DNA from 2 places in the Specibacter sp. AOP5-B1-6 genome. Region 2 is predicted to be linked to the other one. Evidence: predicted binding sites of a transcription regulator. Region 2 holds the regulator's gene; the other holds the start of a gene.
What was found. Region 2 encodes HspR, which represses chaperone genes until heat shock. Its sites were predicted from a motif close to AAGTTGAGTCNNNNNGACTCAACTT; they were not measured.
Positions count from the first base shown of each region.

Region 1 (14,590 bases), on a different contig from region 2:
AAAACCTGCTCGAGCGCACAGCGGCCGGCAACGCCTCACCCTCCACCGGTTGCGACCCGGGACCTGACTCGGAAATGGAATCCCTCCTGACCGAACAAGACCGCACCGCATCCAACGGTTCCTAAGAGCATTCGCAGAAAAGAGACGCCATGACCAACGCCTCCCATGATTCGGCCGCCGCGGCAATCACCTACGCCAGCGCAGGTGTCGACACCGAAGCGGGCGACCTTGCCGTTGAGCTGATGAAGGAAGCCGTCAAGGCAACGCACGGCCCGTCCGTGGTTGGCGGCTTTGGCGGGTTCGCCGGCCTGTACGACGCCTCCAAGCTGCTGACGTTCAAGAAGCCGCTGCTGGCCACCTCCACCGATGGCGTGGGCACCAAGGTCGCCATCGCCCAGGCCATGGACATCCACGACACCATCGGTTACGACCTGGTTGGCATGGTTGTCGATGACATCGTGGTGGTTGGCGCCGAGCCGCTGTTCATGACGGACTACATCGCCACCGGCAAGGTTGTCCCGCAGCGCGTGGCTGACATTGTCCGCGGCATCGCCGGCGCCTGCAAGGTTGCCGGAACTGCCTTGGTGGGTGGCGAAACCGCCGAGCACCCCGGCCTGCTGGCTCCTGATGAGTACGACGTCGCAGGTGCTTGCACGGGCGTCGTCGAGGCTGATTTGCTGCTGGGTCCGGAACGGGTGCGTGCGGGTGATGTCATCATCGGCATGGCCTCCTCAGGCCTGCACTCCAACGGCTACTCACTGGTCCGCCGTGTCATCAACCACGCCGGCTGGGCCCTGGACCGCCAGGTTTCCGAACTGGGCCGCACCCTGGGCGAGGAACTCCTGGAGCCCACCCGCGTGTACGCCGCCGACTGCCTGGACCTCACGCGCTTCCTGCCCGTCACGCAGGAAAAGGCCGTGCATGGCTTCAGCCACATCACCGGCGGCGGTTTGGCCGCCAACCTGGCACGCGTGCTGCCGCAGGGCTTGATTGGCACAGTTGACCGCTCCACGTGGAGCCTGCCGGCCATCTTCAACCTGGTGTCGCAGTTGGGCAATGTCCCGTTGGCCGACCTGGAGCGCACGTTGAACCTTGGTGTGGGCATGGTGGCGGTGGTTTCCGCCGATGCCGCCGACGCGGCCGTTGAGCGTCTGAACTCACGCGGGCTGCCGTCCTGGGTCATGGGAACGGTTACTGCCGAGTCCGCCGACTCGGACAAGACCGGTTCCGACTACACCCAGGGCGCCAAGGGTGTTGACGGCGGCGCTGTCCGCCTGGTCGGCAACTACGCGGTGTAGTTCCTCTTTTACGAAAAATGCCGCCGTTACCGCATTTTGCCGCAGGTGCACCTGCGGCAAAATGCGGTAACGGCGGCATTCTTGCTGGGTCGGCGACAAGCACGTGCGTCGTCCCTTTTTCGTGGAAACGGAACAACAAAATCCCCACACGTCGCCTCAGCTGTTTCGCTGTGCGTCGTGCAGGGTCTGTTGCGTTTGGTGTCTAAGCGTTCCTAGCCAATGCGGCGGGAGTCCACGTCGTCGTCGTCCTCAAACTGATCCGCATACTTGTCTTCATATGCCGAATAATCCGGCTCTGCAGGGATCTCACTGTGATGGCTCGGGGCTCGCCGAGTAGTCGCACCGAGCTCTTTTTGCAGAGCAGAATAATCAGTGTTCGGGGAGTAGTACTTAATGTCCCGAGCCTGCTTGGTTGCCTTCGCCTTTTGACGGCCGCGCCCCATGGCGTGACCCCCTTTTTACACTTGGACCGGAGGTGGTCGCTCGGGCTAAGAGCGAGGCTCCGGAATATTCGGTCAATTTGTCGTACTCCTAGATTACATTAGTTCTGCCGCGGCAGGATCCCACCATGGGTTGTTCTGCCCATAGCCAAACGATCCGGTTGGAGCGCCCGGAACGCTTTATTCGGTAGAGTCACGTATAAGCAGGGTGTTTATTCCTTGAGGGCGGCGTGCCAAAGCATCCGCGGAGTGTCCGCAAACACTTCCCCCCTCACCACACGCACAATTTTCTGCGCAGAGCAAGGCGCAGCACGGAAGGTCAGTCCCCATGAACGAGAGCAGCAACGCCAACGATCAGGGCGCGCAGCAGAGCCCTCCGCCGGAGCCCGCTGAGCAGCCGGAGCAGCAGCCCGAACCCGCGGAGCAGGCGCCGGCAGCCGAGGGGTCGCCGGAGGAGACGACAATCAATCCGGAACCTGTCATTTCGGGCTCGGACTACGAATTTGCCGAGCCGCAGCTGGGTGCCGCGGAAATCAGTGAAGACGTCGCCGAAAGCGTTGACCTGCAAGCCGCTGCGGCAGAGGCCGCCCGGGTGGAGCACGAAGCCGAGCTGGTTGCCAAGAACGTCTCTTCACCCCTCACCAACGACCTCCCCGCGCCAACGTTCGACGCTCCCGAAGAGCCGGTCGATTGGGACACCTCCACCACTGTCCTGCGCACCGACTTCTCCAAGCCCCCAGTCGCCAACAATCCCTGGACCCAACAGGAGGCTGCCGAGCCCGCTGGTTCTGCGGAGTCCGACGTGGCCGCCGAGCCCGCTGGTGTCGAGCCCGCTTCGTCCGTAGACGGCTCCACAGCGCTCCCGAACCTGCCGGACGACGCACCGCGCGTGTCACCCGGCCAGCCCGAACTGCCAACCGATCCCGGAGCGCCGGCCGAACCGGCCGAGTCTTCGCACCAGGCGCCGGCCGAACCTTTGCCGACCGATTCCGGCGTGCCCGCCGAGCCGGTTGCGCCCCAGCCGCAGGCCCCGGCCATGCCGCCTGCCCCGCCGGGCCCCACGTTCGAAGCGCCGGAGCAGGACGAGCAGCCGACTCAAGAGATTGGTCACCAGCCTGAGGTTCCGGCCCAAGACCTGCACGACGACGAAACTGCCGCGACCCTGGCTCCCGGTGCGGGCGAAGACGTGCCATCACCCGAAGCGGCACCGCTTGACGCCGCGCAGGATGAAGCAGCGCCGGAGGAAGCCGCACCTGCTGAAGCAGCGCCGCACTTTGGCCCCGGCGTAGCGGACGGCCATGGCTGGCGCCGCCCGGAGACCCAGTGGACGCAGTCGGCCACTCCTTGGAAGCCCAAAGCTGGAGCATGGCAGTCCCCAGCCCAGATGGCGCGTGGCGAAGCAGACGCTGCTGCCGCCGCTGCCGCCCTCGCCGCCACACAGGGTGCCGATAACTCCGGCCTGCCTCAGGCGGAGCCCACGGATGGCACTCCAAACAGCGACCTTCCTGCCGCCAACGGGGATGCCAACGTTGCAACAGATCTTTCCGGCGCAACTCTTCCCTATGGACAACAGCCAAACCAGCCGCCATACGGAGCACCAGCCCCGTTTGGCCAGCCCAGCAGCCAGCCGCCTTACGGTGCGCCGACCCCGTTTGGCCAGCAGAATGCCGCAGGCGGGCAGCCTCCATACGGAGCCGCTGCGCCACAGCAGGGAATGCCGCCTCAGGGTGGACCACAGTACTCCGGCGCCGCCGGCGTTCCACCGGCCCAGGGAACCCCGGGAGGACCCCAAAACCCCGGTTATCCTGGCGCCCCGCAGGGCCCCGGCGGATTCCAGGGCGGGCCCCAAGGCCCAGCTTATCCGGGCGGGCCGCAGGGACCGCAGGGTCCCGGCGGCAATGGCGGCCCCGGTGGCTCGGAGGGGAACGGCAACGGCAAGAAAAAACTTTTCATCATCCTCGGCGTTGCTGTCGTCGGTTTGGGCCTGATTGTTTTCTTCGTGTGGCTGCTCATTGGTTTCATCATGGGGAACATCAACAGTGCAAGCCCCAGCCCGGTCCCCGTGACGCAGTCCCAGGAGCAGCAGAGCCCGAAGGCGGAGCCGAGCAGCGACACCACGCCAACGAAGGATGCCTCCCCCACCGGCAAGGCAACACCCACCGACGAAACCGTGGACCCCGACGCCGGTGTCATAGTCCCGATGGCTGCACCATTGGACTGGCTTGAAGGCGATTGCTTGCGAAATTTCACCAGCATTTCCAAGTCAGCTGACGTTGTGCTTTGCAGCAGCCCACACTCGGCTCAGCTGGTGGGTGCTTTCTACTACGCCGACGATGAAGATTTCCCCGGTGGCGATGCTCTCAAGGCCAAGGCCGCTGAGGTCTGCGCAGATGTCCAGATGACTTCCGAGGCCGCCAAAATCAAGACTCTGAAGCCGATGTCGGCCTACCCAACAGAAACCTCCTGGGACAAATCAGGTGACCGTCGCGTAGATTGCCTCATCCATGACACCAGGGACGGCAACAACTTGAAAATCTCACTCACGAAGTAACACAGCCAAAAAGCAGCGACCCGTGAGATAAGGCGGCTTGGGGAAATCCAAGCCGCCTTATCTCACGGGTCGCTGCTGTTTGGGGCCGCGGAGGCTACTTGCGGCTGACGGTCAGGCCGGAGCCTGCCGCCGAGTCCATGTCGAGCTCGTCAAAGTCGGCGGACGTGTCCACCAGGACGGTGTCTCCGTCGGTGATGGCGCCGGCCAGGATCTCCTTGGCCAGCCGGTCCCCGATCTGGCGCTGCACCAGCCGGCGCAGCGGCCGGGCTCCATAGGCCGGGTCGTAGCCGGTCAACGCCAGCCACGCCTTGGCAGCGTCGGTCACTTCGAGGGTCAGGCGCCGCTCGTACAGTCGGGCACCCAGCGACTGCACCTGCAGGTCAACAATGCGCGAAAGCTCTTCCACATTCAGCGCATCAAACATGACGATCTCGTCAAGGCGGTTCAGGAACTCCGGCTTGAACGAGGCCTCCACAATGGCCATGACGGCCTTGTGTTTTTCATCCTCGGCCAAGTTCTGGTCAACAAGGAACTGGGAGCCTAGGTTGGACGTCAGCACGATGATCACGTTGCGGAAATCAACTGTGCGCCCCTGCCCGTCGGTGAGCCGGCCGTCGTCGAACACCTGCAGGAGGATGTCGAAGACTTCCGGGTGCGCCTTCTCCACCTCATCCAGCAGCACCACCGAATACGGCCGACGGCGCACAGCTTCAGTGAGCTGCCCGCCCTCGTCGTAGCCCACGTAGCCCGGAGGGGCCCCGACGAGGCGGGAGACCGAGTGCTTCTCGGAGTACTCGCTCATGTCGATGCGGATCATGGCGCGCTCATCGTCAAAGAGGAAGTCGGCAAGCGCCTTGGCCAGCTCGGTCTTGCCCACACCTGTCGGGCCCAGGAACAGGAACGAACCGGTGGGGCGGTCCGGGTCGCTGATGCCTGCCCGGGCGCGGCGGACGGCATCGGACACGGCGGTCACGGCGGCCGACTGGCCAATCAGCCGCGAGCCCAGGACCTGCTCCATCTGCAGCAGCTTCTGGCTCTCGCCCTGCAGCATGCGGCCGGCGGGAATGCCGGTCCAGGCGGAAATGACCTCGGCAATGTCGTCCGCAGTGACTTCCTCGGCCACCATCAGCTCGGGCTTGTCGATGGACTCCTCCTCGGCGGCGGCAGCCTCCAGCTCGCGCTGCAGCGCCGGAATCTCCCCGTACAGCACCCGCGACGCTTGCTCCAGGTCGCCGTCGCGCTGGGCCTTGTCCGCCACCGAACGCAGCTCATCGAGCTTGGCCTTCAAATCACCCACACGGTTCAGCCCGGCCTTTTCCGCCTCCCACCGCGCATTCAAACCGGCAAGCTCCTCCTTCTTGTCCGCCATGTCGGCGCGCAGGGCTTCCAAGCGCTCCACCGAGGCAGGGTCGCTTTCACCGGACAGCGCCAGCTCCTCCATGGTCAACCGGTCGACGGCGCGGCGCAGCTGGTCGATCTCTTCCGGTGCGGAATCGATCTCCATGCGCAGGCGCGATGCAGCCTCATCCATCAGGTCGATGGCCTTGTCCGGCAGCTGGCGGCCGCTGATGTAGCGGTTGGAGAGCGTGGCGGCGGCAACCAGGGCGGAGTCCGCAATGGCGACCTTGTGGTGGGCCTCGTAGCGTTCCTTCAGGCCGCGCAGAATGCCGATCGTGTCATCGACACTGGGCTCACCCACAAAAACCTGCTGGAAACGCCGCTCCAGGGCCGGGTCCTTTTCAATGTTTTCGCGGTACTCATCCAGCGTGGTGGCCCCGATGAGGCGCAGTTCGCCACGGGCCAGCATGGGCTTGAGCATGTTGCCGGCATCCATGGAACCTTCGGATGCGCCGGCCCCCACCACCGTGTGAATCTCATCGATGAAGGTGACGATCTGCCCGTCGGAGGCCTTGATTTCCTCCAGCACGGCCTTGAGGCGCTCCTCAAATTCACCGCGGTACTTGGCACCGGCCACCATGGCGGAGAGGTCAAGGCTGATGAGGGTCTTGCCGCGCAGCGATTCGGGCACGTCGCCTGCCACCATGCGCTGGGCCAGGCCCTCGACGACGGCGGTCTTGCCCACGCCGGGCTCCCCGATGAGCACGGGATTGTTCTTGGTGCGCCGGCTGAGCACCTGGATGACGCGGCGGATCTCGGAGTCACGGCCGATCACCGGATCAAGCTTGCCGGTGCGGGCAATGGCTGTCATGTCCACGCCGAACTTTTCCAGGGCTTCGAAGGTGTTCTCGGGATCGGGCGTGGTGACCTTGCCGTCCCCGCGCACCGACGGCAGCGCAGCGTCGAGCGCCGCCCGGGTGGCACCGGCCTGGCGGAGGGCACCTCCCGTTGCTCCGGCGTCGTCCGCCAGCCCCAAAAGCAGGTGCTCGGTGGAGACGTACCTGTCGCCCATGCGCTCGGCGGCCTGCTGGGCGGACTGCACCACGAGCAGCGTGTTGCGGCTGAGCTGCGCCTGGGCCACGGATGTGCCGGACGACGACGGGAGGTTGCGAATGGCCGCACTGGCACCGACACTGACCTCATCCGGGTCGACCCCGGCTGCCTTCAGCAAGGCGACGGCAACACCCTGGCGCTGGTCCATGAGTGCCTTGAGCAGGTGGGCGGGCTCGACCGTGGGATTGCCGGCGGTGGAGGCGTTCATGGCGGCGGCGGAAAGAGCCTCCTGGCTCTTTGTGGTGAATTTGGCGTCCAAGAGAGATCCTTTCGTTGGGTGGAGACTCACTCATCGTAAAGTTGAGTCTACTACGCTCAACTTTGCTTCGGTGGATGTTATTCCACGGACTTGTCCGCGGTCAAGACCCGGGCCATGCGTTGCCCGAAACACGAAGGGGCACCCGGAAGCTGGTGGTCGGCATCCGGGCGCCTCGTCCCGCCTGACGGGGCTTCACGATGCCTAACCGCGGGGGTTCACGATGATTTTCACGTGCTCTTCATTGTTGTTGATCAACTGCTCAAAGCCCTCGGTGACCAGCCCGTCCAGTCCGATCCGCCCGGTGATGAACTTGGCAAGGTTCAATTTGCCGCTTTGAACCAGCGCAATGGTGTCCGGGTGGTCATTGGCATACCCAATAGTGCCGCGCAGGTCCACTTCCTTCAGCACCAGCTTCGGCATGTCCACAGCAGGCTTGTGGCCCCAGATGGAGACATTGACGATGACTGCGCCTGGGCGAACAGCATCCAGGAGCATGTCCAGGACGACGGGCACCGAGGAGCATTCGAAGCCAAGGTCCGCACCCTGGCCATTTGTCAGCTCACGGACCCGGCTGGCCACATCGCCCTCACGGGGGTCAAACACCGCATCAGCAACACCGGTTTCCAGAGCCTTCGCCTTGCGCGCCTCGGAAAGTTCGGAAACGTAGACCGTCAATCCCTTGGCCTTCAGCACGGCCGCGGTCAGCAGGCCGATGGGTCCTGCCCCGCCAACAATGGCGACCTGGCCGGCCTTGGCCCCGGAACGCACATAGGCGTGATGCGCCACGGACAGCGGTTCAATGAGCGCAGCCTCGTCCAATGGAATGTCACCAATGGGGTGGACCCAGCGGCGTTCCACCACGATCTTCTCGGACAGGCCGCCACCGCGGCCACCCAAGCCGATGAAATTCATATCCTGAGACAGCTGGTAGGGCGCACCTTCGCCGGTGTCGACATCTTCGCCGATGATGTAGGGCTCCACCACCACATTCTCGCCGACCGTCAGATCAGTGACACCCTCACCCAGCGCCGTGATCGTTCCGGAGAATTCATGGCCCAAAGTGACGGGAGCCGATTCTCCGGATATCGGGTGCGGGTGGCCCGCGGGCGGGACGAAGATCGGGCCTTCCAGGAACTCATGCAGGTCGGTGCCGCAAATCCCGCACCAGGCAACGTCGATGGCCACGGTTCCCGGCTTCAGTTCCGGCTCGGCAATGTCCTCGATGCGAATATCGTTGCGATCGTAGTAACGTGCTGCCTTCATGATGGCTCCTCAAGATTTTCGGTAGTGAAGACTCGGTCAAACCACACGGCGGCGTGCTGTGCAGAACCACCAAGTCTCCCAAAGTTGACATTCCCCATGCTCTCGCAAAAATCGGCGAACGTCACGCATGTCGCAATGGTTTCGCACCGCATCGGGTGAACCTGCCATCCCCGTGCGGCCATTGGTTCGGCAATCCGCCGTGGCCGAAACTCGCCTTGACATTGACGCTGCGTCAACATTTAGAGTTGCTTGCATGAGCATCGAAGAAGCCCCCGCGGACTGGTCGATCCAGCAAATCGCAGCCTTGGCGGGAACCACCAGCAGGACACTGCGGCACTACGACACCCTTGGACTGCTGACGCCGAGCCGGATTGCGAGCAACGGCTACCGCCACTACGACCAGTCCGCACTCGTGCGGTTGCAGCGGATTTTACTGCTGCGCGAATTGGGGCTCGGACTGCCGGCCATTGCGTCCGTGTTGGCGCAGGAGCACTCAGCCACTTCTGCACTGCGGACCCACGTTGCGTGGCTGCGGGGCGAACAGGAACGACTGTCGCGGCTCATCGCGTCAGTTGAAAAGACCATTGCAGCGGAAGCTGCGGGAAAGGAAATCATGGCAAAGGACATGTTGGACGGATTCGACCACACCCAACACAAGGAGGAGGTGGAGCAGCGCTGGGGCAAGGAGGCATACGCGCAAAGCGACTCCTGGTGGCGCGGGAAGGATCCCTCAGGGCAAGCCACCTGGAAAGCCCAAGTGGCGGCGCTGAACAACGACTGGACTTCCCTGTCATCCAGCGGGGCCGCACCTTCCTCATCCGCCGCGCAGGAGCTGGCGCGGCGCCACGTTGAGTGGCTTTCGTCGATCCCGGGCACGCCTGCTGCCCTGCCCGGAGGGGACGTGCGCGGATACGTACTGGGCCTGGCTGACATGTACGTTGCGGATGAGCGCTTTGCAGCCAACTATGGCGGAATCGTTGGTGCCCAGTTTGTCCGGGACGCCCTGACCGTCCACGCGGAGCAGGAACTGTAGAGCCTCGCAGCCAGATTCCAGAAAAGTAAAGCGACCTTGACATGGGCATGCATGCCATGTCAAGGTTGCTTTACATTTATCCTCGAAGTATCGGAGCTGGGCATGAAAAAACAATTCATCAGTGTCGTCACCATCGCACTTGCAGTGTTGGCCATCCTGACGGCCTGGGCGGTCGCCGCCGAACCGCCCAATGATGTGCTGCCGCGCATCCTCTCAGCCGGCGTTGTCTTTGCGACAGGCATGACCGTCATGTTCTTCAAGAAGCGCCACCAGACACAAACACTGGAGCAGGCCGAGGGTAGTTTTGAAAAGGAAATGTCCACACAAGCCCAGTCTGCCGCCTACATCGACACGCTGGTGATCCTGGTGGCCACCCTTGCCGCGGTGGCGATCTTTGCGGATTCTGCATTCGCGGCACTGGCCATGCTGGTCGCCGTCATTTTGGCCATCACTGCATTCTGGTTCCGCTACCACCGGGCCAAGCGCAACTTTCTTGCGGAAGCGCAGTCTTGAGGAACCACATCTCAGAGTCAAGAAAGGCTGCCGGCTGGTCGCAGGAGGAGCTTGCCGCAACACTGGGAGTCTCCCGGCAAACAGTGATCGCCCTGGAGCGCGGAAAATATAATCCCAGCCTGCCATTGGCATTTAAGCTGGCCAGGGTGTTCGGCACCAGCATCGAGGAGCTGTTCATCTTCGAAGAGCCCGAACGGTAGGCGCACCGGGCCGGCTGTGCTTGCTGAATTTTCGCCGTCAGCCCGGCTTGCGCGCCGTCCAGATCATGTTCGTGCCCAAGAACCTTGATTTCACCCGGACGTCCTCGAAGCCGGCCAGCTCGAATCTGCGGCGCAGCGCTTCGGGGGTCAGGAATCCAAGCGTCGAATCGACCAGGTACTGGTAGGCCGGGCGGTCACGGCCAATAATTGTCCCGAGCGTGGGAATGACCACGCGCATGCCGAGGCAGATGACAGGGGAAAAAATGCCGCTGGGAGGCGACGACTCAAGGGCGGCAACCACACCACCCGGCTTCAGGACACGGAATTGTTCGTTCAGGACGAGGTCCAAGTCGCTGACGTTCCGGAGCAGGTAGCCATGCGTGACGCCGTCGAACTTGTTGTCTTCGAAGGGCAGCTCATGGGCATCGGCAAACTGCCAGTCGATGCCTGCGTTGCCGTCGAGCTGGCGGGCCACGTCCAGCATGGACTCGGAAAAGTCTGCGCCGATGACGGCACCGGAGGGGCGTTGTTCGCGGATGGCCCTGGCGATGACGCCGGTTCCGGTGGCCAAGTCCAGGTAGTGGTGCCCGGGTCGGCTGGTGGCCAGCGTGGCGATTTCCCGGCACCAGCGCTGGTGGGAACCCAGCGTCATCAGGCGGTTCATGACGTCATAGCGGCGTGCAATGCCGTTGAAAGTTGCCTGGACTGATGAGTCTTCGTTTCGCATTGCCACTGGCCTTCACTTGAGTTGCTGGACTGCTGAGTTGCTGGACTGCAAAGAGTCTATGCGGCACACCACCCCGGTCATATTCGCTGAGGCTGCGGGCCCTGCCGCCGCAGCCTAAACTGGGGCCATGATCTTCATCGATCCACCCTACTGGCCGGCGCACGGGACAGTGTTCTCGCACCTGATCTCTGACACGTCGATCTCCGAATTGCACGCCTTTGCCGCCACCAACGGAGTCACCGAGCGGGCCTTCGACCTTGACCATTACGACGTTCCCGCGCGGCTCTACCGAGACCTTGTGTCCGCGGGGGCAGCGCCGCTCTCCGGCAAGGAACTGGCGCGCACCCTGGTGGCCTCGGGCCTGCGGATTAAGGCAAAGTACCGGGTCAAATCCGTTGGTTCGGTTCTGGAGCTACGCTGGAACACCCTCATGCCCGGGTGTCGAGAACTGGGTGCGGAGTTGTTGGGAAGATGGAACGAGCCGCACCGGAACTACCATTCAGCCACCCATTTGCTGGCCGTCTTGGAGGCGCTGGATCTTCTCACCGCCCGCAATGTGCCGCGCCCGGTGGCGCTGGCCGCATGGTTCCACGACGCCGTCTACAACGGCACATCCACCGATGAAGAGGACTCCGCGGTTTTGGCACAAGAGTGCTTAAACACCCTCCTGGCCCCGGAAGAAACAGCCGAGGTTTGCCGCCTGGTCCGCCTGACGGCCACCCATGCCCCTGCACCCGGAGACGAATCGGGGCATCTCCTGTGCGACGCCGACCTCGCCATCCTCGGCGGTGAACCGGACACCTACTCCCGCTACGTTGCAGGCGTCAGGCAAGACTATGCACACGTTTCGGAGGATGACTTCGCCAAGGGGAGGACCTCCGTCGTACGTCAATTACTGGCGCTGGAGCCGCTGTTTCACACGGCCAGGGGCAAAGAACTATGGGCTGCCCGGGCGCAGGAAAACCTCAGCCGCGAATTGGCGGCCATCGTTACCCCGTAAATCGGGCGAGCCAACAATTTGGCGGCGGGCCAGCTCATGCCAGCGTCTGCTCCAGGTACTGGACTTTTTCGCTGAACAACAGGTGGCCTTGAGCTCCGTTGACGATTGGGAGCTGTGGCGGGACGTGGCCGCATTCCACGTTTCCGATGATGGGTATGCCGAGCATACCCAGGGCATCCACGACCGCCTCAGATTGGGTGAGGCTCGGCGAGTCAGGGGCGCCGGTTCGCCCCACAAGGATGGCTGTGGCGCCGTCGAAAAATCCGGCCAGGCGCATGCCATGGAGATGACGGCAAATCGTGGTCGCGTCAACGCCAGAAGCTTCCACATAAACGATCAGTGAATCGCACGCGCCCCCACGCAATGCCCTGGTGTCCAGGTAGGGACTTCCTGCGAGATTGGCAATGGTCTCAATGCATCCACCGATCAGGCGCCCTGTAACACTCACATCCTCTTCACCCCCGTCGAGCCGCTCCCACGCGCCGTTGCCGTTCCAGGTGTGTTCCGATACCTCTGGCATGTTTTCCCAGTCATCCCAGTCGTTGACTCGATGAACGCCCGGCGAGGCCTGCCGGAATGTCGCTCCCGCAGGAAGCGAGGCAATCTCTATCCACGACATGAGCGACTCGGGGACACGATACGGAGTGTCCATGAGGTTGGTCCCATGGAGGGTTGCCATGCCGGCCCGGAGCGTCACCGGAGTCAGCAGCGTTGAAATGTCGGAGTAACCCACGAACCAGGTTGGTGCGGCGTGGGCGAGTGCGTCGAAATCAAGATGAGGAATAAGGTCAATGGCCGTCTGGCCTCCCCACGGGGGAACAACGGCTTTGACCGTGGGATCCAAAAGCATGCGCATCAACTCTTCCGCCCGCCGCTCAACCGGAGCACTGACGTGGGTGGTGCCGTCGAGGCACTCGCCGAGCTGCACCACGAAACCGCGGTCGCGCAATTGCTCTACCGCAAAGTTGAGGCGGTCCAGCAGGTTTTCACCTATTCCGCTCGACGGCGCCGTCACTCCAATAATGTCGCCAGATCTCAACGGCTGGGGGTATCGAATCTCCATCTACCCATATTCGCATGTGGGCCCGCGCCAATTCATCGACGTTCACTTCCCACGGAATGCGCTCCGACATGGGTAGCTCCACTACTCAGCCAACTCACTGACAGAAGAGTCCGTGGATCTAAATTATCGTGGGCAAATAGATGCAAGGTTGCAGGTTGCAGAGCGAATCGAAAAGTCCGGACTTCCGCAGTAGTCATTGGACAAAATGACGCTTTGAGCTACTTCAAACTCTCACCAATTATCTCACCAGGTCCGGAGCCCTGAAGCCCCTGCCACAGCCACAGCCACAGCCACAGCCACAGCCACAGCCGACGAGATCATGCTGCGGGGTCACGAAACCTGCCGGACCGGGTCGAAGCGGCTCGGCGAAATGGAGGCAAAAACATGTTCGACCAGGCCGAAACGTCAGCTATGACCAGATCTCAGGGGCTTGACCCGTGTCGACTCCCGGCCTAGCAATTTTTGCTAATCCGGGCGTCTAGCGTAGTCAGGTATATGAATTGCCTATCTCACCCTAGCTGTGAGTGAACCAGGCATTTTCGGTCGCTCCAACAATAGTGTCCGTTTGATCGATCACCTCGGTGCAAGGAGAGTTGTAATGGGACTTTGTGTAGTTGATTTGGTATCCATGAGCCCCCATTTCGATCCAGCCATCCTGACCGGCGGAAACTTCCCAAGAATATCCTACTGTGGTCGTGGCCGTGGCCGTATGAGATACCGTTACTCCTACTGACAAACCAACTTTTGTAAAAATTAATCCAGCGTCAGCAGATGCGGTAACCGAAAGTGAACCTGAAACTGTACTGGCATCTGCGGAAGTGAACGACAAGGTTCCACCATTGGTGGCGTAGACTCTTTTGCCTGGGTTCGGCAGGTAAACATCTTTTTGAGTCGTGTCAAAAACGTAACCCGCTTGGCACGAAAGAGCCGATGCTGGAGCGCCTTGGCTCTCGTTCGCAGCATCCGTTGCCGATGAAGCATTTGCAGGAACTACAGTTGCGGCCACTAAGGCGGCAGCAGCCCCCATCGAAGTCAGTGCAATCGACATCAATTTCATTGAATTTCCTCCATTATTGGACGCTTTATTTAGATAAATCGATTAGGTACCGTCGACGCCAAACGCGGTCACGTAGAAATTGACTCCTGACGGGACTTCGACCTGGATAAAGTCTGGAACCGTATTCGACTTTGAAGAATCATGTGGAGCAGTTGTGTAGGTGTTTATCATGGGCCCTCCGCACGAACCTCCAGAGGTTTCCGCAAGCTTCGGGTTCGCGCCATTCCCGAGTGTGACCTTGTAGTTGGATTCACTATCGCAGATTAACACCACCATCACGGATTCCTTCGCCTCAGCATCCGAAAGCACGAACTTTTCCGTCCGAGTTCCCTTCTCGTTGATTAGCAGCATCCCCGTTTTGGAGCGAGCATCTGCAATCTCGGGATATTTCTTCCAAAAGTCGACGACGCTCGTTAGTGGCGAAAAGGCAGAATCCCTGCCCGTTGCGGGTGCTGATGTCGTAAGCGAACTGGACGAGCTAGGTGCCGCCTCACCCGAAGGTTCTTGGGAAGGAGCACTGCAACCAGCGAGGGTCAATGCCGCCACTAATGAAATCGCGGAAAGGGCTTTCCTTTTTTTCATCCGCTAATCTCGAGTCGCAAATCACGATATGTATAATTGATAGACAAATATCCTTCTTCCCTGAGAATGCGCCGGCCAGCTTGGTGGTGTCGTGCACTGACGGTCACGTGAACACCTAGACGTGGTGGCGGGGCGTGCCGCCTCCTTGGGAGA
Region 1 is NZ_JBQSVT010000003.1:125,156-139,745, forward strand. It holds gene purF (amidophosphoribosyltransferase) at 1-125, shown strand, start outside; gene purM (phosphoribosylformylglycinamidine cyclo-ligase) at 150-1,298, shown strand; gene ACT3TS_RS02595 (DUF3073 domain-containing protein) at 1,511-1,741, opposite strand; gene ACT3TS_RS02600 (hypothetical protein) at 2,067-4,289, shown strand; gene clpB (ATP-dependent chaperone ClpB) at 4,384-6,999, opposite strand; gene ACT3TS_RS02610 (2,3-butanediol dehydrogenase) at 7,201-8,262, opposite strand; gene ACT3TS_RS02615 (MerR family transcriptional regulator) at 8,516-9,295, shown strand; gene ACT3TS_RS02620 (hypothetical protein) at 9,398-9,808, shown strand; gene ACT3TS_RS02625 (helix-turn-helix transcriptional regulator) at 9,805-10,008, shown strand; gene ACT3TS_RS02630 (ubiquinone/menaquinone biosynthesis methyltransferase) at 10,046-10,735, opposite strand; gene ACT3TS_RS02635 (DUF4031 domain-containing protein) at 10,863-11,735, shown strand; gene ACT3TS_RS02640 (S66 family peptidase) at 11,770-12,798, opposite strand; gene ACT3TS_RS02645 (hypothetical protein) at 13,313-13,855, opposite strand; gene ACT3TS_RS02650 (hypothetical protein) at 13,898-14,437, opposite strand.
Region 1: clpB (ATP-dependent chaperone ClpB) is a predicted target of HspR. The motif match lies at 7,038-7,062, and genes of this name have one in related genera.

Region 2 (14,590 bases):
TGGGCACCACCGGCCGCCTCCGCAGCTCAGGACGGGAATTCAGCGCCCAGCGTGGACAAGACCCCGTATGCCTTGGCCTGAATTTCCTGCCATTCCGCCTCGTCCTCGGAGTCTGCCGTAATGGCGCCGCCGACCCCCAGTGCAAGGTGCGTGCCGCCGTCGTGCGTGTCCTGCAGGACCAGCGTGCGGATCACCACCGAAAGATCCAGGGCGGCATTGAGTGAAAAATAGCCGATGGCGCCCGAGTAGATCCCGCGCGGGCCCGCCTCGAGGCCGTCGAGAATCGCCATGGTGCTGATCTTGGGGGCGCCCGTCATGGACCCTGCAGGGAAGGCGGCGGCCACGGCCTGCGCGCGCGAACTCCCCGGCGCCAGCTGCGCCTCGATGGTGCTGACCAGCTGGTGCACCGTCGCGTAGCTTTCAATGGCAAACAGCCGCGGGACGGTCAACGTGTGCGGCAGGGCAAAGCGGGACAGGTCGTTGCGCAACAAGTCCACGATCATCACATTTTCGGCCCGGTCCTTCAACGAGGTGGCCAAATCCGTCTTGAGTGCGGCGTCGACAGCGGGGTCGGAATCCCGGCGGCGGGTGCCCTTGATCGGCTCCGCACGCATCCTCCCCTCCGAGTCAATGCGCAGGAAACGCTCGGGCGACGTACTGCAAACACTCAAATCGCCAAGGCGCAGGAACGCGGCAAACGGTGCGGGGCTGCGCCGGCGCAACGCCTGGTACGCCGTCCAGGGGTCCATCCTTTGCGCGGAGTGGGCTTCCAGCTGGGTGGTCAGGCAAACCTCGTAGGAGTTGCCGTCGTGGATTTGGGCCTGTGCCGCCGTGATCATCGCCTTGTACCGGCGTTCACCGTCCCGCGCCGTGAATTGCGGTGCCGGCCCACCCGTGGGAGTGCTGCCGGTGATGTCCGACGCCGGATGGCCGGGCTGGGTGCCCCGTCCGGCTTGGGCCGCGGCATGCGCAGTGCGGACCGCTGTGCGGAACGCCCCAGCCTCCTGGCCGGATGATGGGTGGTGGGTGCCCGCCAGCGTCAGAACGTAGAGGCAGTTTTCCTGGTGGTCCAGGACCACTGCGCGGCCGGCAAAGAGCAGCGCGGCGTCGGGCAGGGCCGACAGGGCCCCGGCCGGAACGACTGGAGCGTTCGGAAGGTCCACGGGTCCCGCGGCCGGGGGGTCGGCTGTGATTGCTGCGCCGCCAGTTTCGGTCTTGAGTTCATAGCCCAGATAACCCAGCCATCCCAGTGTGAAATCGCCGGGATAGTGCTCGGGTGCCCGCACGGCCTTGCGTCCCCACACGGAGTCCAGCCAGAGGAAGAACGGGCCCCGGATGCGGGTGGTGACTTGGCCGGCGGTGACCGTGGTGACGCCACTGCGGTGGCGGGCCACTTGGCCAAAACAGCCAGAGTTGTCGGCCATGATGGAGAACCTGGCTCGGGCGCTGGGCGGCTTCCCGGCAGCTGAATCGCTCACTGCAGGGGTGGCTGATTCCGAGGTCCCGGTCCCGGTGGCGGTTTCGGCGATCGAGCTGTCAAGCCACACGGCGTTGTCCGCAGCACCAAGGAGAGCGTCGAAAAGTGCGGCGGCCGGCGGCAGCCCGTCAAGGCGGGTGACGGACAATTCCAGTCCGCGGCGCCGCGCCAGCTCCGGGCCCAGCACATGTTCCAAGGCCGGCAGCTGGGTCAGGGCGTCAAGGACAAGTCCAGGGGCATTGGCAACGCCATGGGTACCGTCCACCAGAATGTCCGCATGCTCGGCGGACGCCTCGCCGGCCAGAAGGCTTTCTTCTTGTTCCGCCCAGACGTCCCAGTAGGGTGCGTACGTTTCGCCGTCCCGCTCCAAGGCGCGCTGCTTGCGGGAATGGGTGGGCGCGTCCACCCAAATTACGGCATCCACAAACCCGGCCGCCCGTCCATGGGCGGACCCCACACCCTCCACGACCACCACCGGGGCAACCGCGGTGGTCCGGGACGCGCCGTCGTTCCTGGCCTCCCAGTCCCACGCGGTCCAGATGGCGGGCAGGCCCTCGCTGAGGGGTTCCAGGACCTGGCCGATATAGCGTTCCACACCTCCGGCCAGGCCGTCCCAGCCCGGGTAGATGTCCTCGAGGTGGAAGAGCGACACGGGGCGGTGGCGGCGCAGCAGGGCTGCCAATTCCACAGCGACAGTGGTCTTTCCGGCACCGGAGCGGCCGTCGACGGCGATGATCACCGGGCGTTGCATGGGCCCACAATTCCGGGGGTGCCACTGTGGGTTCCGCTGTGGAGCGGCAGCTGTTGGGAGCCTGCGGGCAATGGCAGGACCCGGGGTCTAGCCACGTGCGTGACCGTAGTCAGCGGCGTGCGCCAAGATGCCGGGAATGGCCGCGGAAATCAACTCCCAGCTGACCTGGAAGTCCTTGGCGTCGCCGTACCAGGGGTCGTAAATGCCTTGCTCGTCCCGGCTGGCGTTGGCCACTGCAGGGTCAAAGGAACGCAGCATCCGGACCTTGCTGGCGGCTTCCGGGGTGGACGCCAGCGCCTGGAGGGCGTCGTAATGGTCGGTGTCCAGAGCGAGGATGAGGTCCCGGTCGGCAAACCAGGCCGGATTGAACGTGCGCGCCGCGTGGTTGGCAGCGGCAATGCCGTGGCGCTTGAGCGTGGTTGCGGCGCGGGGATCGATCGGATTGCCCGTCTCCCACGCCGAGGTGCCCGCGGAATCAACTTCCACGTCCATGCCGGCATGGTCGGCGGCGGCTGCCACCATGAATTCAGCCATGGGGGAGCGGCAGATATTGCCGGTGCACACGGTAATGATCCGGTAGGGAGTGTTCATTCAGTCAGTCTATCGGCGGGAGGAGGTGCGGCCGGATGGCGCCTGGCCCAACACCCTGCCCCGCGCTGGACCCGGCCCGCCCCGGTCCCGGCACGTGCTCAAGCAGCTCAGCTCCACGGGCGCTGGCCCGTGATGCGGATGTACTCGCGCCGCCAGCGCATGCGCTTGACGCCGATGATCATGGCTGCGGTGCCGAGCCCGCCGAACACAAGCAGCAGCACAACGGCTAGAACCGCCAGTCCCGGACGCCCGGTCTGTGCGCTGTCCATGAGGACCGCGAGAAAGAGGACCGCTGCCATCAAAAATATGAATGCGGCGAAGGTGACCTGCCCCAGCGGGCTTTGAATGCTCCTGCGTGTGCCCATGTAGCTGAAGGGCTCCTTGGGGAGATCTTCCGGGCGCAACCGGGATGCCGGGTACCTGGTCGGGGCTTTCTCGTCAGGGTGTGGCTGCTGAAACCATTGGTTGCTCATGGAAGAAGTGTAAAACCCCGGGTGGCCCACCGCGCACCCGCAGCGGGACCAGCCCACGGAAATGTGCGGGCCTGCGGGCCGGGTTACACCAGGGCCAGCAGCACGCCCACCGCGATGAACATGATGCCGAAAATGCGGTTGAGGATCAGCTGCCCGCGCTCGCTGCCTGTCAGGTGTTTGAGCTGCTTGGCGCCGGCGGCAAAGATGAACCACATGACGATGATGTCAATGACCACCACGGTGGCGGTCAGGACCACGTATTGGGGCAGCAGCGGATCGGCCGGCCGGATGAACTGGGGCATGAACGCCAGGAAGAACACAATGGCCTTGGGGTTCAGCAGGTTGACCCAGAGCCCGCGGCGGAACATCGAAAAGCCGGGTTCAACAGCGGCGGGTGCGTCCCCGCCGTCGTCCGTCTCTGCCTTGGCCAGCAGCTTCCGGATGCCCAGGTACACGAGGTAGGCGGCGCCCACATAGCGGATCAGCAGGAACAGGAACGGGGAGCTGGAGACGATGATGCCCACGCCGGCCGCAACGATGACCACATGCAGCACCAACGCCAGCTGCTGGCCCAGGATGCCCCAAAAGGATCGGCGGAAACCAGCGGTCAGCGCGTTGGACATGGTGTTGATGGCGCCTGCGCCCGGAGTCAGGCTGATCATGGCGCCGGCGCCCGCAAGGGCCAGCCAAAGGGAGAATTGCACCCGCCAAGTTTACAGCGGCTTTACAGCGGCAAAATGCTCTCCGAGACTGACTACGCCCGGGCGATGATTTCCCCGTTGGGCATGAGGAACCAGCCGTCTTCGCTGGCGCCCCAGGTCCGCCAGCCCGCCGAGACCCGCGCCAGTGTCGGTGCATCGGCGAAGCCGTAGCCTACGGCCTGTTCGGCAAATGCGGAGCCCACCGTCCGGTCGGCCCAGACCCCGGCGAGCCAGGCCCGCTGCTCCGGTGTTGCGTACAGCCAGTTGGCGGACGACGGCGTGACATCAGTGAATCCCGCGGAATGCGCCCAGTGCAGCAACCGCCGCCCGGCATCCGGTTCCGCCTGGTTGTGGCGGGCAACCTGTTGGTACAGGGCCATCCACTCTTCCATTTCGGGCAGCTGCGGGTACCAGGACATGCCGTGGAAGTCCGCATCCCGCACCGCCACGATGCCGCCCGGTTTTGCCACGCGCCGCATTTCCTGCAGCGCGGCAACCGGGTCCGTCAGGTGCTGCAAAACCTGGTGGGCATGCACCACGTCGAAGCTGTCATCGGGAAAGTCCAGGTTGTAGACGTCGCCGGTGTCGAAGCTGAGGTTGGCCAGGTGCTGGTCCGTGGACATCGCCGTTGCGGCTGCCACGACTTCCGGCGCCCGGTCCAGTCCCAACACGGCGCCGGGGGCAACCAGACGGGCGAAGCCGGCCGTGATGGTGCCGGGGCCCGAGCCCACATCCAGCACGCTGAGACCGTGGGTGAGGTGCGGGATCAAGTAGGCGGCAGAATTCGCCGCCGTCCGCGACGTGTGGGAGCGGAGCACGCTCTCGTGGTGGCCGTGCGTGTAGACGTCGCTGTGGGATTGGCCCTGGGATTCGCTGTGGGGTTGGCCCTGGTCCTCGCTGGATTGCTCGCTCATAAATGGGAGCGTACGCCCGGCATCCCGCCCGTGCCAGAGTGTCCCGCATTGCGGGCAGCCGCGGGCAGGCGGGCAGCTGCGGACCAGAACAGCCCGCACGCAAAATCCTCCCGTGCCCGGTCCGTCCGGAAAGCAGCCCCGCACTGGTGGCGCAAGTCGCAAAGCCGGCCGTCCGGCGTCGTACGTGTTCGCCTAAAGTGAAAGTTGAGCCTACTACGCTCAACTTCATTTGACATGAAAGCGAGTCTGAGTAGAGTTGAGTGCAGAACGCTCAATACCGCTGGTTGGGCGACCCGGCGCCACCATGGCGACGGACTTGTTCACGCAGCGGCCCATGAAAGGAACCACTTATGTCACGTGCCGTAGGTATTGACCTCGGAACCACCAACTCTGTTGTATCCGTCCTCGAAGGTGGCGAGCCCACAGTCATCGCCAACGCTGAAGGCGGCCGCACCACCCCGTCGATCGTTGCCTTCTCCAAGAGTGGCGAAGTCCTGGTCGGCGAAATCGCCAAGCGCCAGGCCGTCAACAACATTGACCGCACCATCGCTTCCGTCAAGCGCCACATGGGCACCGACTGGAACGTTGCGATCGACGACAAGAAGTACACGGCGCAGGAAATCTCCGCCCGCACCTTGATGAAGCTCAAGAACGACGCCGAAGCCTACCTGGGCGAGAAGGTCACCGACGCTGTCATCACCGTCCCGGCCTACTTCAACGACGCCGAGCGCCAGGCCACGAAGGAAGCCGGCGAAATCGCGGGCTTGAACGTGCTGCGCATTGTCAACGAGCCCACGGCTGCTGCACTGGCCTACGGCCTGGACAAGGGCAAGGAAGACGAACTCATCCTCGTGTTCGACCTCGGTGGCGGAACGTTCGACGTTTCCCTGCTGGAAGTTGGCAAGGACGAAGACGACTTCTCCACCATCCAGGTGCGCGCCACCTACGGTGACAACCGCCTCGGCGGCGACGACTGGGACCAGCGCATCGTTGACTTCCTGCTGAACCAGCTCAAGGTCAAGGGCATCGACCTGTCCAAGGACAAGATCGCCCTGCAGCGCCTGAAGGAAGCTGCCGAGCAGGCCAAGAAGGAACTCTCCTCGGCTTCCAGCACCAACATCTCCCTGCAGTACCTCTCCGTAACCGCTGACGGCCCGGTCCACCTGGACGAGCAGCTGACCCGCGCGAAGCTCCAGGACCTGACCAAGGACCTGCTCGAGCGCACCAAGAAGCCGTTCAACGACGTCATCAAGGAAGCCGGCATCAAGGTTTCCGACATCGACCACATCGTTCTGGTGGGCGGCTCAACCCGCATGCCCGCCGTCGTCGAACTGGTCAAGGAACTGGCCGGTGGCAAGGAGCCCAACAAGGGCGTCAACCCGGATGAGGTTGTGGCCGTTGGTGCCGCACTGCAGGCCGGTGTCCTGAAGGGTGAGCGCAAGGACGTGCTGCTCATCGACGTCACCCCGCTGTCCCTGGGCATCGAAACCAAGGGCGGTGTCATGACCAACTTGATCGAGCGCAACACGGCCATCCCGACCAAGCGTTCCGAGACCTTCACGACAGCTGATGACAACCAGCCGTCAGTGGCCATTCAGGTCTTCCAGGGTGAGCGTCAGTTCACCCGTGACAACAAGCCGCTGGGCACGTTCGAGCTGACCGGCATTGCTCCGGCTCCGCGCGGCGTCCCGCAGGTTGAGGTCACCTTCGACATCGACGCCAACGGCATCGTGCACGTGTCCGCCAAGGACAAGGGCACCGGTGTTGAGCAGTCAATGACCATCACGGGCGGCTCCTCGCTGTCCAAGGATGACATTGAGCGCATGGTTCGCGAAGCTGAAGAGCACGCAGCCGAGGACAAGGAACGCCGCGAGGCAGCAGATCTGCGCAACTCCGCAGAGCAGCTGCACTACTCGGTGGACAAGGTTCTGGCCGACAACGATGACAAGCTCGCCGACGAGGTCAAGAACCCCGTCAAGGAAGACGTCACCGCGCTCAAGACTGCCCTTGCCGGCGACGACGATGCAGCCGTGAAGGCCGCATTTGAGAAGCTGCAGGCTTCACAGTCCACCTTGGGCGAGGCCATCTACGCCGCAGCCCAGGCTGAGGGTGCAACGGCTGACGCCGGCGCTTCCGAGGGTGCCGAGTCCGCCGAGGCAGGCGCCGAGGAAGACATCGTTGATGCCGAGATCATCGACGAAGACGCAGACGAGAAGAAGTAAGCATGTCTGAGTCCACAAACCCCGAGGAGGTTCCGGAAAACGGAACCCCGGAAGGCGAAGCCCCCGACGCACTGTCGCAGGCCGAGGAGATCCTCAACGGTGTTGAGGTTCCGGCCGAGGACTCCGTGGCGCAGGGAGCAGTGGCAGACGACGCCGCCGAGCTGAAGAACGACCTTCTTCGCTTGCAGGCCGAGTATGTCAATTACCGCAAGCGTGTTGAGCGGGACCGGGCAGTTGCCGGCCAGATGGCCGTCATCGGCGTGCTCAACTCGATTCTGCCCGTCATGGATGACATCGACGCGGCACGTGCCCACGGCGACTTGGTGGATGGCCCGTTTGCGGCCATCGCCGCCAAGCTGGAAACAGTGTTGACAACGTATGGTTTGGAAAAGATTGACGCCACTGGCGTTGCGTTTGATCCAACCGTCCACGAGGCGCTCATCCAGCAGCCGGGCGCAGACATTGAGGTTGACACCGTCAGCCAGGTGCTGCGCAATGGTTACAAGTCCGGAGAGCGCATCCTGCGCGCCGCACAAGTGATCGTGGCCGTGCCGGAGTAGTCCCACAGCACCACTTCCGCTGGCCGGGCGTGTCGAAACCCCCGGGTGTCGACAGGCCCGGCCAGCAGAAGCATTTCCCACAAACTTTTAGAAAGGAGGCGTCTTGGCAAGTCAGGATTGGGTCGAGAAAGACTTTTACAAAATCCTCGGTGTGTCCAAAGATGCATCGGACGCCGACATCAAGAAGGCCTACCGGAAGCTGGCCCGCAAGTATCACCCGGACACAAACTCCGGTGATCCCAAGGCGGAAAAGACTTTCAAGGACGTCTCCGAAGCGTATTCAGTGCTCTCCAGCAAGGAAGACCGCGAACAATACGACGCCATCCGGGCCATGGGCGGCGGCGCCCGCTTCAGTGCTGGGGGCAGCGGCCACAACGGCGGTGGCGGCGGCGGTTTTGAAGACGTCTTCGGCGACCTCTTCGGCGGTGGCGGCCGCGGCGCACCCCGCGGCAACCCGGGCTTTGGCGGCTCAGGCCTGCCCCCGGAATTCGCCGACCTCTTTGGCGGTGGCGGCGGAGGAGGCGGTTTTGGCGGCTTTCAGCCAACACCAACCAAGGGCGCGGACCGCACGGCCTCAACCAGCATCTCCTTTGCCGGGTCCATCAACGGAACCAAGATTGGCCTGCGCGAGCCGAACGGTGAGGTGATCGACGTCCGCATCCCCGCCGGCATCAAGGACGGCCAAAAAGTCCGGGTCAAGGGCAAGGGCCAGTCAGGTGCCGCCGGTCCCGGCGACTTGATGGTCACCGTCAAGGTCAAACCCCATGACTTCTTTGTCCGGGATGGCAACAACATCCGCGTCCACGTCCCCGTGGCATTCCACGAGGCAGCTCTGGGCGCCGACATCAGTGTGCCCACGTTGACGGGTGAGACCGTTCGTGTCCGTGTCCCCGCCGGCACACCGTCCGGCCGCACCTTGCGTGTCAAGGGTGCCGGCGTGAAATCCAAGAAGGGCGACGGCGACCTCCTCGTCACGATCGACGTGGCGGTTCCGCAGAAGCTTAACAAGGAAGCGGAGGAAGCCGTGCGTGCCTTTGCCGCTGCCACGGGCGACGACGATCCCCGTGCAACGCTGAAGGACAAGGCAAGGCTGTAACTACTATTCACGTTGGGCCCACGCCCGCAGGGTTCCCTGGCCGAGGTACGAGGTTGGGGAGCGGGCGGGGAGAAAGGAAATTGCAATGATCGTTGACCCGTACTCGCCCATCTTTGTGATTTCCGTGGCGGCTGAATTGGCGGAGATGCACCCGCAAACGCTGCGCCAATACGACAGGTTGGGCATCGTGAAGCCCCGCCGCGCACCCGGCCGGTCCCGCCGCTACTCGCAGCACGACGTTGAGATGCTGCGTGAAGTGCAGCGACTGTCCCAGGAGGGTGTTTCCCTTGAGGGGATCCGGCGCATCATGGAACTGCAAAACCAGGTGGAGGCACTGCGCTCCAAGGTTCTGGAACTGACCGACGCCCTGGAGGCAGTTTCAGCGGAGATGGCCTCGCGGCCGCCCCGCGCCAACAGCCGCGTGTTTGCCGGCGGCCTCACCGGCGGGGATATCGTGGCCCTTGCCCGCGGCCAGCGTCCGCGCCCGCGCAGCCAGGCCGTGGTGGTCTGGCGTCCGCAGCGGTAATCGCTCCTGCATCAATCCCTCCTGCATCAAAATCGAGTTTGCACTTGTTGGACCGATGACACCGAAAATCGTTGAAATCGGGCCAACAAGTGCAAACTCGATCAAGGGGAGGCGACGGGGTGTCAGTCGCGGAAGAGACCGGCCAGGTCCGTCGCCGTCAAGGCGCCGCCGGACAACGAGTCCCCGCTCATCACATCCGAGAACAGCTGGGACTTCTTGGCCTTCAGCGCCATGACCTTTTCCTCGATGGTGTCCTTGGCGACCAGCCGGTACACCATGACGTTCTTCTTCTGCCCAATGCGGTGCGTGCGGTCCACTGCCTGCGCCTCGGAGGCAGGATTCCACCACGGGTCAAGGATGAACACGTAGTCGGCCTCCGTCAGGTTCAAGCCAAAACCACCGGCCTTGAGACTGATCAGGAACAACGGTGCCGTTCCGGTCTTGAACTCATCCACGACGGCGGCCCTGTTCCGGGTGCCCCCGTCAAGGTAGGTGAACTCGGTGCCCTCGGCGACGAGACGCTCACGGACCTTGCCAAGGAAGCCCGTGAACTGGCTGAAGATCAAGGCCCGGTGGCCTTCCTTGATCACGTCTTCAAGCTGTTCAAACAACACGTCCAGTTTCGAGGAGCGGACCCCTGCCTGGCTCTCATCCACCAGTGAGACGTCCAGGCTGAGCTGGCGCAACAGCGTCAGCGACTGGAAAATGGTGAAGCGGTTCTTGTTGACGTTTTCCAGCAGCCCGAGGATCTTGGCCCGCTCCCGCTGCAAATGCGTCTGGTAAATCTTTTGGTGGCGCGGATTCAACTCCACTTCCAGAATTTGTTCCTGCTTGGCAGGCAGGTCCGCAATGACCTGTTCCTTCGTGCGCCGCAACATGAGCGGTTTCACCCGGGAACGCAGCTTGCCCAGCAGCTCGGAGTCGGCATTCTTTTCAATGGGCCGCTGGTAGAACTCGGCAAAGCGCTTCGGGCTGGGGAACAGCCCGGGCGCCACAATCGAGAGCAGGGCCCACAGCTCCATGAGGTTGTTTTCCATGGGTGTACCCGTCACAGCCAACTTGAACGGCGACTTCAGTTTGCGGGCACACTGGTACGCCTTCGACTGGTGGTTCTTGACGAACTGCGCCTCATCCAAAATCAGCCCGGCAAAGGGCTGCATCCCGTATTCGGCAAAATCAATGCGGAACAAGGCGTAGGAGGTGATGACAATGTCAGCACCGGCAAAGAAATCCGCCGAATTCAAACCGCTCTTGGCGAACGTCTCGGAAACGGTGACGACCTTCAAACCCGGCGCAAACCGGATGCTTTCACTGGCCCAGTTGCCCACCACGGAGGTGGGTGCGACCACGAGGAAGGGCTGGTTGCCGGATCCGGATCCCGAACCGACTCCTGCACCGGTCCCTGCCTCGACGAGCGCGTCGGTGCCGCGCCCGGCGGCAGCATCCGCCTTGACCTGGCACATCAAGGCCAGGGTCTGGACGGTTTTACCCAAACCCATGTCGTCCGCAAGCACGCCGCCCAGCCCAAAGCTGTACAGGAAATGCAGCCAATTAAAGCCGTCCAACTGGTACGGGCGCAGTGTCGCGTTCAAACCGGCCGGGGCTGGCAGCGCGACGGGCGGTCCGCCGTCGAGCAGGCCCGTGACTGTCTTGCGCCAGGCCTGGGCCTGTTCGTCAACAATGCCAAGCTGGGCCAACTCGTCCCACAGCCCGGCCTGGAAGCGGCTGATGCGCAGCTCGCCGTCCTTGTCGTCATTGAGGCTGCGGGCTTCATCAATCAAGGCGCGCAGCTGGTGCAGTTCGGGCCGGTCCAGGGAGAAGTAGGCGCCGCTGGGCAGCAGCATCCGCGTGTTCCCGGCGGCCAGGGCGGAGAACACGGCGGCGAAGGAGACGTACTGCCCCTCCAAGGTGATCACGATGCCCAGGTCAAACCAGTCGCGTTCGTCGGTGGCCTTGGTGGAAATGGTGACGATGGGTGCCTCGGTCACCTCGCGGTAGCTGGCAATGCTGCCCGAGGTCTCCACCTCAACGCCCGGCAGCGCCTGCAGCCGGGGCAGCACCGTTTCGGTGAAGGTGAGGGTGTCCAGGTCGTTCAGCAATGCGGTCCCGGCCAGGGTGGGATCCCCCCAGGAATGGTTGGCCGCGACGCCCATGGCGGTAATGTCCTCCCACGGCTGCCCGACACTGGCGATCAGCCGGGCCTCCGCACCGGTGTCGCGAACAGCGTGCTCGCCCAGTTCCGGCCACAGCGGCAGCGACGTCACACGGCTGCCCACAGGGTAATGCCACTCCCAATGCAGCCGCACCGAATGGTCCGCACCGTACGCCGCCAACAGCGACAACGTCGGCTCCACATAGGCGGGCAGCTCCACCGACTGGTCGGCAGAAACGACGGCGGCGGCCTGCTTCAGCTGCGGATAAAACTGGGTGAGGAACTTCTCCCGCGCACGCTCCGGCACATGGACAGTCTCCTTCCGCAGCGCAAAATCAAGCATCTGGGTGGACGAGTCGGCGGGCAGCGGCGCCAAGGTGATGCTGCCGCGGACGACGGCGTTGCGGCCTTGGGCGGCGTTGCCCGAGTTCGCGGCCGGCTCGCCATTGCTGCTGAAGAACAGTCCGCTGACGGGGGAACCGAGCCGCCCGACGATTTCGGCCTCGACCGGGACGCCCTCCAGTTCAATCAACGGGCCCACATCCAGGCCCCCCGATTCGGCCCGGGTTACATCCAGCTGCAGGGCGGCGTCCTGGTCGGCAACCCGGACAGGGTCGCCGCTGCCCGACTGGATCAAGGCGACGCCGTTCTTGTGTGCGCCCGACAGCAGCTGCCAGAGGTTGCGGCCGGCGAAATCGTTCAGCGACAGCCAGGCGCCGGCATTGCCGTGGTTGTACTGCCGCGGGCTGTGCGAGGACAGGAATTCGCTGAGCCACTCCAACTGGGTGCGGTCGTGTGCCCCGCCGTAGGCAAGGTATCCCAGGGTCGCCCAGCTGACACCGGTCTTGACCCACTTGCCGCGCGTGCCCATGACAACAGGGCGGACGTTGAGAACTGGTTCGGAGGGCACGGTGCTGCCGCGGCCGCGGTAGGAAAAGCGGGGCGGCGGCACATGCAGCTCAAACTGCAGGCCCAGCGCCGGGGTGTCCGGGCTCGGTGCTGCAGTGGCGGGCGGCAGCAGGGCCGACAGTGCGGCTTCCCAGGAGTCAACCGCCTGTTCGTCGATGTTGTTGGTGGGAGCAGCGGCCGCGGATTTGCCGTCCTTGGCCTTGGCCAGCAATGTTTCCAGGAACGTTGGTTCCCGCGGCGACTCGTCGGGAACGAAGAAGTCCGTGAACGACTGCTCGTCTTCAGCCGCGGCGATCAAGGCCACCACGTGCTTGCAGTTTTGCCGGACGGGGCAGTTGCAGATGCCCACGCGGCATGCGACGACGCCGTCGTGCTCGCGGACGAGTTTCGCCGTGGCCCGGTATTCCTGGGTGCCCTGCACCTTGCCTGAGAGCAGCCCGGTGGCAGGCTCCAGAACTATGTCGCTGACACGGTCCTGATCCGCATAGGCGCGTCCGGCGGCAATGGAATCCTCGGTGAACTCGGCGATTCGGGTCAGCAGACGGGAATCGGCGGAGGAGTGCGTCACGGAACTGTTCCACCTGTCGGTTGGGGGTGGCCCAAGATTGCGGACCACATCTATCAATCTTACGCAGTATTGCTGCGCATGATTACCCCAAGCCAAGAGGACCCCCTTTGGGTGCGGGCCCGACGCCCCCTCCCGGCGCAACAGCTGCCGCGGAAATGCTGGATTCTGGCCATCGTTGCCCACGACGACTTCGCAGATCGAGGAGCGGCGGGCGTTACTTCACGGCCGGGGAGGCCTCCTTGGCAGGGGTCTTCACAAGGAACAAGGTAAACAACAACGCCACGATGGCCGTGACCACCAGCAGTGAGAGCCCAATCGCGTACTTGTAGTTCTCCGCCGATGGGTTGTAGGTCATGCCCATGATCAACGGCGGGAAGTAGCCGCCCAGGCCGCCTCCCGCGCTGACGATGCCGCTGATGGTGCCGACCTTGCCGTCGGGGGAGAGGGCGCCCACCCAGGCAAAAACCCCGCCGGTGCCAAGGCCGAGCGCCGCGGCCAGTGCAAGGAACACGGGCCCCGCTTGGACGTCGGCCGCCGGTTCGAGCGCTACGAGGAAGCCCAGCACAGCCACCCCCGCCAGCGAAGCAAGAACCACGGGCTTGGAGCCGATCTTGTCCGCCAACACCCCGCCGATGGGGCGGGCTATCACGGCCGCCAGGGCAAAACCCGCGGTTCGGGCACCCGCGGCGCTTGGATCAAATTCGTACACGTCACGCAGGTACGTGGGCAGATAAGTGGCAAAGGAAACAAAGCCGCCAAACACCACGGCGTACAGGAAACACATTTTCCAGGTGACGGCCAGCTTGGCGGCGTCGATGAGCTTGGGCATGACGGGGGCTGTATTGGGCTGCCAACCCGGGGCGTTCTTCATGAAGAACCAGACCAGGACGGCCATGACGGCCAACAGTGCGGCAATCACCAGGTGCGTTGGCACGTAGCCGATGGTCTTGACCAGACGCGGATTAAGGAAGGCGGCCAAAGCCGTGCCGCCCATGCCCGCACCAAACACGCCGGTGGCGAAGCCGCGGCGGGACGGCGGGTACCAGGAGCTTACGAAAGGGATGCCCACGGCAAAGACCGTGCCGGCAACCCCCAACAGGAAGCCGGCTGCAAGCACCAGCGCCAAGGAGTTGAGTGCCCCTCCCAATGCAACCAGCAAAACTGTGGGAATCGTGGCGAGCAGCACGACGGTGAAGAGCGCCCGGCCGCCGTACCTGTCGGTCATGGTGCCCACGACGATGCGCCCCAAGGACCCCACAAAGATGGGCATGGCCACCAGGATGCCCATGGTCCCGGCCGACAGTTCCATGGAATTCGCGTAGTGGGTGCTCAGCGTGGCTATGACATTCCACGCCCAAAACCCCACCACCGAGGCGGCTGTGGCCAAAACAAGGTTCAGCGCCTGACCCTTCAGCGCCTGACCCTTCTGTGGCGGGGACTCGGCTGTGCCTGCTGCGACTCGTGCCATGGTCTCTCCTGTCGTGGGCGGTGCAGGACGAACGGCTAGCGGTGCCGGGTGTCGCGGTCGTGGGTGCCAACGTCCGACCAGCCGTGGCGGCCGGCAACGCTGGGGCCCTTGTCCCGTGAGCGGTACACGATGTAGGGGCGGAACAGGTAGTGCAGGGGTGCGGTGAAGGCGTGCACCAGCCG
Region 2 is NZ_JBQSVT010000017.1:72,978-87,567, forward strand. It holds gene pabB (aminodeoxychorismate synthase component I) at 27-2,228, opposite strand; gene ACT3TS_RS10785 (low molecular weight protein-tyrosine-phosphatase) at 2,316-2,819, opposite strand; gene ACT3TS_RS10790 (hypothetical protein) at 2,927-3,292, opposite strand; gene ACT3TS_RS10795 (LysE family transporter) at 3,376-3,996, opposite strand; gene ACT3TS_RS10800 (methyltransferase domain-containing protein) at 4,047-4,907, opposite strand; gene dnaK (molecular chaperone DnaK) at 5,258-7,129, shown strand; gene ACT3TS_RS10810 (nucleotide exchange factor GrpE) at 7,132-7,689, shown strand; gene ACT3TS_RS10815 (DnaJ C-terminal domain-containing protein) at 7,793-8,785, shown strand; gene ACT3TS_RS10820 (heat shock protein transcriptional repressor HspR) at 8,871-9,311, shown strand; gene ACT3TS_RS10825 (DEAD/DEAH box helicase) at 9,434-12,940, opposite strand; gene ACT3TS_RS10830 (MFS transporter) at 13,155-14,408, opposite strand; gene narI (respiratory nitrate reductase subunit gamma) at 14,444-14,590, opposite strand, start outside.